One region of the Paenibacillus sp. FSL R5-0519 genome, then DNA from elsewhere that is predicted to be linked to it. Evidence: riboswitches for the same ligand, from Rfam matches in the RefSeq annotation. Region 1 holds a riboswitch; the other holds the start of a gene.
The links. A riboswitch is a leader RNA that binds a small molecule or an ion and turns the genes downstream of it on or off. The one in region 1 is predicted to bind cobalamin.

Region 1 (3,861 bases):
GATGGGACGTCCATATACGAACTCTACCTGCGGATAACGTGCCTTGGCGCGGTCAATCGCATTAGGAATATCAATCTTGGCATGACCGGCAGCAAACAGAATGATCGGCACCAACACAACACGTGTTGCACCTCGGTCCACACAAGCGGTAACCCCATCAGCAATACTTGGTCTCGTTAACTCCAGAAAACAAGTCTCCACCAACGTATTCTCAGGTGCCTTCGCTGCTACCTCATGTGCAAACTCCTTCAGTTCCCGGTTCCCCTCGGGATCACGGCTCCCGTGTCCCACCAACAATATTGCATCCATCTTTCGTTATTCCTCCCCCGTCTGACCCGCAGATCAGACTTTTCATATTCATTCAGCACTCCAGGTCATCCGGATAAAACTGCGCCAAACCAGTCATTCCATCCATTCACTGCATTACTCGTAAAAATCAATCCATCTATGTCAGCTGAAATCCAGCGAATATTGCAAAATATTAGATAGGTCCTGACAAGCTGCACCCTCATGTCTCCACGAAAGAAGTCGTGCAGGCAGGGACTTAATTAATGCTTACTCAAGACTTATTTAGAAATTTAGTAAGGAATTAAGTATGGAATTAGTCACCACATATCGGGTTTACTTCCACAGTGACCGGTGCATCGACATGGCGGAAGCCCTGAATTACACCAACTCGTTTGAAGAACTTGTGGAATCGCTCATTCGGATGGCCCTTTTCCTTGTAATCTGCCACAATACGTTCCACAATGCCACCAATCTGATCACCCGGAATTCCCTCCGCTACGGGCTGGGCAGGGTGAGCATTGCGGCCAAATTTCTTGCCGCCGAGGAATAAGTCATATGCACCTTTGCGATACACGATGCCGATATCCTCCAGTACTGCCCCGTAACATGCCATACCGCAGCCATTCAGCGCCACACTCGTTTCTTTGGGTGCACCCAGTCCGCCAATCACAGCCTGCAAATGGTTAGCCATCGGGACAGCATCGTCCTTCTCCATATTGCAGAAGTCACAGGCCTTCACCTTGATGACATCACCAATCGGTACAACGATAAAATTCGCTGCACGCAGCTCTTCAACCAGCGAGTCCGGTTCAAATGTCGGCACTCTCAGAATAATCTGGTGCTCCGGCGTGTACTCCAGTTCGCCGTCTTCACTTGCACACTGCGCCAGCAGCGCCATCTGGGCTGCGGTGAATTTTTTGTTGCCCACGCCGGGCGACACGCCGACTTCGAACAGCGGCGCCTTACGCCCAGGCTCGGGCGCGGTGCGTACCGCCGTTGCGGTCGCAGCCTGCGTTGCACTTGCTTCTCGGCTCGGCGCTGCTGCATCCAGCCAGCGGCTCGCCGATTCGCCCGCGAGTGCGCCGCCTGCCGCGAGCCGTGTCAGCGCCTCGGCGGCCAGCGCAGCTGCGCTGGCGCGTGGCGCTGACACGGCTCGGCCCGGAGCGGCCTCTGCCGCAACGGGCGCAGGTCGCTCGCCGGCAAGCACGGCGGTGCCAGCGCTGCTCGCCGGGCTTGCCGCAGGCATAGTGGCAGCTGCCCCTGCGCCAGCGGGCGGCTGCCCTTGCGGAGCCGTGCCCGCTCCGGCGCTTGCGCCGCGCAGGGCTGGCTCCGCCTGTGGCTGCGCGGCCGATGCAGCGCTGGCCGCGCTCTCGCCCGCTGCCTCGCCGGAGGCGGCAGCGCGGGCTTCCCTTGCGCCGAGCGACCATGGCTCGGCTTCCGTGCGTAGCCGCTCATGAGGTCTGAGCGACTGTTCCGCGGTGTTCAGCGTATATTTCCGCTGATACCCGCGGGGGGTGACCATGAGTCCTTCGTACATCATGGTCGAGGAGTTGCCGATAATCACGGTCGTCAGCATGCCGATATCATGATTCAGCATATCCTCCAGTGTGGTCATGACAACGTCCTGACGCTCACGGTATGCACTTTTTACCAGACCTACGGGGGTCTGTGGGTCACGATAACGCAGGATCATTTCCTGTGTCTCCACGATCTGGCGTGTGCGCCGTCCACTGCGTGGATTGTACAGGGCAATGACAAAATCAGCGGACGCTGCCGCTTCGACCCGGCGAATAATGGTCTCCCACGGCGTAAGGTGATCACTAAGGCTGATCGTACATGCATCATGCATGACAGGGGCACCCAGCAGTGATGCACAGGACTGAATGGCCGATACGCCCGGAATAACCTCGACGGCAACACCCGTATCCGGCTTCCAACCTTGCTCCATCAGCACCTCGTACACCAGTCCAGCCATACCATACACACCTGCGTCACCGCTGGAAATTACGGCAACAATTTTGCCCATCTCCGCCTGTCGAACCGCTTCTTGTGCACGGCTTACTTCCTCCGTCATGCCTGTACGCACAATCGCTTGTCCGTTCAACAGAGGGCGAATAAGATCCACATACGTGTTGTATCCGATAATTACCTCACTCTCTTGAAGTGCTTCGAGTGCCCGCTTGGTGATATGTTCCATTGCTCCCGGGCCGAACCCGATAATCAGCAGCTTGCCTTGATCTTGCATGATTTCTCCTCCTTCATCACACTTGTCGTACTGATCTAAACAGTGAAAAAGGACGGCTATGCCGACCTTCTACCCCGCTGTACTGCATGTTCAACTCGTCAGCTCTGTTTACTCAGACTATCGAACAAGGCTCTTACATCACCCGTTATGATCCAACTAATCTATTCCTCTACCTGCAATTTCCCGACACAGGGTAGGTATTGCAAGGATGTGCATTTATCTAAAAAAACAAAAAAATCCCATCCTTGTAACGGATGGGATACGCATGTACGTACACTCAAGAACACAGCCCCAGACTCCCGAAGGGTAGTCCTGTGACTATGTGGCCTGGAGGGGCCAGCCGGGCGAACCGATTGTTCGCCCAATTCCTGATTCTTCGTACACCACTCCTTTCCGCGAAGGGTTTGGTGACACATGCAAGGTAGGTCTCCTGGCTTTGGATCATCAGCTTCCTTTTCTGTCTTCCCCGGTTTTCCGAGTGACTTGGATCAAAAAGGGCTTCACCATTACAGTGGCGGGACCGCTCGGGACTTTCACCCGATTCCCTGTTACCTCTTGCTGCACGCAAGAGCACCTTGCTTGTTTTCATTCAATATTGTTTTCATAATAACACCGTGCAGGAAATAATGTCCATGCTTATGATACTTATCCATTCTTCTATTTTGAGACAAAACAGAAAAAAGTCCTGATCCAAAAATCGGATCAGAACCCGGAATAACCTATGCATATCCCATTCGTTATAACCATCCAACAACCCTTGCATTGAGTTCGTTTCTGTTAACGACTCAACCTTTATTGCTGACCGCCAACCTTGTCCGCACGCCCTGCGGCAAAGTAACGTCCAAGTTCAACGATGAGTGCACCCATCTTCTCTTCCTCCGGAATGACCAGCGCCTCAATGCCTTCTTCACGCATGGAGTTTGCTGTAACTTTACCTACGGATGCAGGAATTACGCCTTGTCTGAAAGCGGCAAGCAGCGGCTCAAGCTTGTCCTGGGAGGCCGCATATTGCGTCAGGAATCGGACCTGCGGTCCACTTGTGAACGCAACAGCATCTACCTCAAACTTTAGAATCTCATTCAACAGCTGTTCAAGCTCTGCCTCTTCCGGCGGAACATGGCGGTAAGGAAGCACTTGTCTGACGATTGCACCTTGTTCTTCCAACCATGCAACGAGTTTGGGAGCTGTCTCCCCATGAAGCTGTAATATGACCTTTTTCCCTGCGAGATCATGCGGGGCGAATTCTCGAATGAGCCCGTCCGTACTACCGTCATCATCCCGTACCAGGGGCGTTAATCTGCGCTTCTTGAGCGCATTCACCGTCTTGT
Region 2 (3,861 bases), 460 kb from region 1:
GGTGTAGTTCAGGAACCATGCATCCGGACATACTTCCTGCATATCCCGGGCAAAATCCAGCATAACCGGAATAGTCCGCAAGTTACGGAAAATTCCGCCGATACCGAGTGTATCTGCAATCGTTTGACGCAGTCCGTATTTCTTCGGAATCTCGAAGTCCGTAATGGTACATGGATCATATCCACCGACCTGGATGGCGTTGATGACATATTTGGCCCCGCGCAGCGCTTCTTTGCGGTCCTGATATACGTTTACGACGCAACGACTTCCGAGTGAACGTGCCAGACTGGTCAGCAAACGCTCGGAATCGCTCAGACGTTCAGCATCGATATCGAACAATGCCAGCTCAAAATCCTGCAGTGCTTCGGTCATCATGACATCACCCAATACATTTTTGACAAAGACGGTGCTTCCCGCACCGAGAAACGTAATTTTGTTCATCTTAAGTTAAGCCTCCCTGAAAAATGTTGTACCCCAACTATAGGCCGATTCGGCACATATAACTATGGCTCAACCCCTCTCAAACATGGCATAATCCCATTTTTGTTTCCGTTTTCAACTAATATTTATGTCCTTTAGCTGTTATAATTTAATTAGATATACAGATGGTGAGCCTCGGAAGGAAACAAGGAGGGAGGGCATAAAATGAGAAAAATAGAGATGAATGTGGTAGCCACGGACTGGACACAGATGGAACTGGTCTTGTTGTTCTTCGGGTGGGAGGCGTGTGAACCCGCCCATTATTGGGGACCGGGTGTACGTGATTCCTATATTGTGCATTACATCCATGAAGGACGGGGCATCGTGTACATGGGGGATCAGGAATACAAGCTTAGCGAGGGACAGGGTTTTATCATTTTCCCGGATACGCTTATTCATTATGAGGCAGATCCCAAGGAGCCCTGGACGTATTCGTGGTTCGGCTTCAAAGGTGTACAAGCCAAAGCATTCATGCAACGTGCCCAGCTGAGCCCGGAGCGCCCGATATATGATGTCCATGATACGATTACGATGGAACAGTTGTATACGGAGATGGTCCAAGCTTCCACGCGACCGGAAGGTGATGTGTTGAACCAAAGTTTCTTGTACCGCTTGATGGCAGAATTAATCTCTTCTTCACCTGTGAAGGAAGACGTCGGGCAGCTCCTTTCAAACAAAGAAACATACATCCGGCAGGCGGTGCAATTTATGGAGAACAGGTACAGTCAGCGAACTTCCATTCTGGATATTGCCCAAGCTGTGGGGTTGGATCGCACGTATCTATCAGGATTGTTCAAAGAGCGATATGGCATGTCGCTGCAGTCATTTTTTCTGGAGTACCGTATGAATCGTGCTGCCGAACTTCTTCAGAATCCAGGGCTGTCGGTCAGTGAAGTGGCCCATTCTGTCGGTTATACGGACCCATTATTGTTTTCCAAGATGTTTAAGCGTGTGACGGGCGTATCTCCGAAGAGGTCGAGAATCCGCGATTAGACGCACCTAGTGTTTCAAATTTGAAAAGAAAAGCTTTGATCATTAAACGTCGTCCCGCTATACTGATACAGAAGTGATATGAATTGAAGTAAGTTCAATTGAATATGTGGAACTTGGTGCTTCGCCCTTCAGGGTGAAAGCTTAATAGGGAAGTCCGGTGTAATACCGGCGCGGTCCCGCCACTGTAACAGAGGAGTCAGGTAGCGATAATCCACTGGTTTAAGCCGGGAAGGAGCTGCAAGTGACGATGATTCTGGAGCCAGGAGACCTGCCAGGTTTAACAAACACAGTAGTACCCTACGGGAGATAGGAAGGTGTTTAGAGAGCATGATTTTTTCTGAAAATCTGTTTATTTAAGGCGTCCTCATCCAGTACACGGAGAGGGACGCCTTTTTTGCTATGGACGGAGAACATCAGAGCACATACATAAAGTTTTGGGGAAGGACGTTAGAGCAATTGAGCAGATATATCGTTAAACGATTATTACAACTGGTAGTCGTATTGTTCGGCATTACGTTCCTGACGTTCCTGCTAACCTACCTGTCTCCTGGAGATCCAGCCAGACTTATGCTTATGTCTACAGGGGTAACGCCATCCGATGAGCTGGTCAGGCAGGTGAGGTCTGAGCTTGGATTGGATGAGCCTTTTTTCTACCGCTACGGGACATGGTTGGGACAGGTGGTAACTGGAGACTTCGGTACATCATATAAATACAATCGTCCAGTACTGGACGTGCTGATGGCACGGCTCCCGGCAACGCTTTGGCTAACAGGAAGCGCCATGGTTCTGGTTATTCTGGTTTCCTTTCCACTGGGGATGCTGTCGGCTGTCTATCGTAACCAATGGCTTGATCACGTCATTCGTCTGTTCTCTTTTGCCGGATTATCGATGCCCAGCTTCTGGTTGGGTATGCTGCTCATGTTGGTCTTCGGTGTACAGCTGAAGCTGCTGCCGGTAATGGGTAATTCCGGATGGTACAGCCTGATTCTGCCTGCATGTACTCTCGCGATTCCACTTGTTGCCCAGTACAGCAGACAGATTCGTGCGATCCTGCTTGAGGAGACAAGCCAGAACTATGTGATCGGAGCCAGATCCAGGGGTGTGAAGGAGTCGATCATTATTTTGCGTCATATTCTCCCGAATGCCCTGCTGCCGATCGTTACCCTTATGGGTATGACAACAGGTGCTTTGTTAGGTGGTGCAGCGATTGTGGAAAGTTTATTTGTGTGGCCGGGCGTTGGACAGATGGCTGTAGATGCGATTTTCACAAGGGATTATCCGCTGATTCAGGGGTATGTCATCTGGATGGCAATCATATATGTCACCCTGAATCTGCTGGTTGATATATGGACTCATCTTCGTGATCCCCGAATCCGACTGGATGTGGATATATAGATGAGAGCCTTCAGACTGGTATTACTGCAGAATCGCTGGTTCACCTTCCTGCTGTCTCTGACCGCCTTCTGGATTATTCTTGCCATGGTTGCACCGCTGCTTGCACCACAAGACCCACTTGCAACGAACTTTACCAAAGTGTTGCAGCCATCCAGCGCCGAGTATCCTCTTGGAACCGATCAACTGGGCCGATGTGTATTATCTCGTCTTCTGTACGGTGCACGTACCTCGCTGCTGCTCACCTTTATGATGATTGGCATCGTGTTTGTGTTAGGTGTAACGATTGGAGTCATCGCCGGTTTCGCTCGGGGGGTGACGGATATGGTGCTCATGCGCCTGTCTGATACATTAATGGCATTTCCGGGGCTTATTTTTGCGATCGCTGTGGTGGGGATGCTTGGGCCGGGATTGTTCAATACGGTTCTGGCACTGTCGGTTGTCTGGTGGGCGAAGTATGCAAGAATGGCCAGAAGCCTGGTGATTTCCCTTCAGCAAAAGGAGTATGTCGCTGCCGCTGCTTTCAGCGGAGCACGTAAAATACAGATCATGGGCAGGACGATCCTGCCCAATATGATGTCTCCAATCATCGTCATGGCGATGATGGATGTGGGTGGTATGATGCTGTCCATCTCGGGCTTGTCCTTTCTCGGGCTTGGCGCGCAGCCTCCGAACCCCGAGTGGGGGGCCATGTTAAATGAAGGCAGAAGATATCTGCAGACTGCACCATGGCTGTTGATATATCCGGGTCTGGCGATATTCAGCACCGTAATTATTTTTAATTTACTGGGAGACAGCCTGCGAGATGTGCTTGATCCCAAGAAAAATACAGCTTAACTGGAGGAACCGGAATGAAGAGGAATTTTCAAAAATCAATGTTGCTCACCCTCATATCCATGTTGGTTGTGTTCTTGCTTGCAGCTTGTGGCACTGCCAATAATCCCTCGACCTCGTCTGGTGCAACGGAGAAGTCGGCGGCTACGGACAAGGGTACGA

Region 2: another riboswitch for cobalamin. It lies ahead of nikB (nickel ABC transporter permease); the one in region 1 lies ahead of cobJ (precorrin-3B C(17)-methyltransferase).

The regions. Positions count from the first base shown of each region.
Region 1 covers NZ_CP150234.1:181,574-185,434, reverse strand. Annotated here, with positions in the region: gene MKY73_RS00830 (sirohydrochlorin chelatase) at 1-309, opposite strand, end outside; gene cobJ (precorrin-3B C(17)-methyltransferase) at 602-2,533, opposite strand; cobalamin riboswitch at 2,936-3,126, opposite strand; gene MKY73_RS00820 (uroporphyrinogen-III synthase) at 3,326-3,861, opposite strand, start outside.
Region 2 covers NZ_CP150234.1:6,305,345-6,309,205, reverse strand. Annotated here, with positions in the region: gene MKY73_RS28410 (alpha-glucosidase/alpha-galactosidase) at 1-441, opposite strand, end outside; gene MKY73_RS28405 (AraC family ligand binding domain-containing protein) at 646-1,473, shown strand; cobalamin riboswitch at 1,571-1,764, shown strand; gene nikB (nickel ABC transporter permease) at 1,930-2,868, shown strand; gene nikC (nickel transporter permease) at 2,869-3,702, shown strand; gene MKY73_RS28390 (ABC transporter substrate-binding protein) at 3,717-3,861, shown strand, end outside.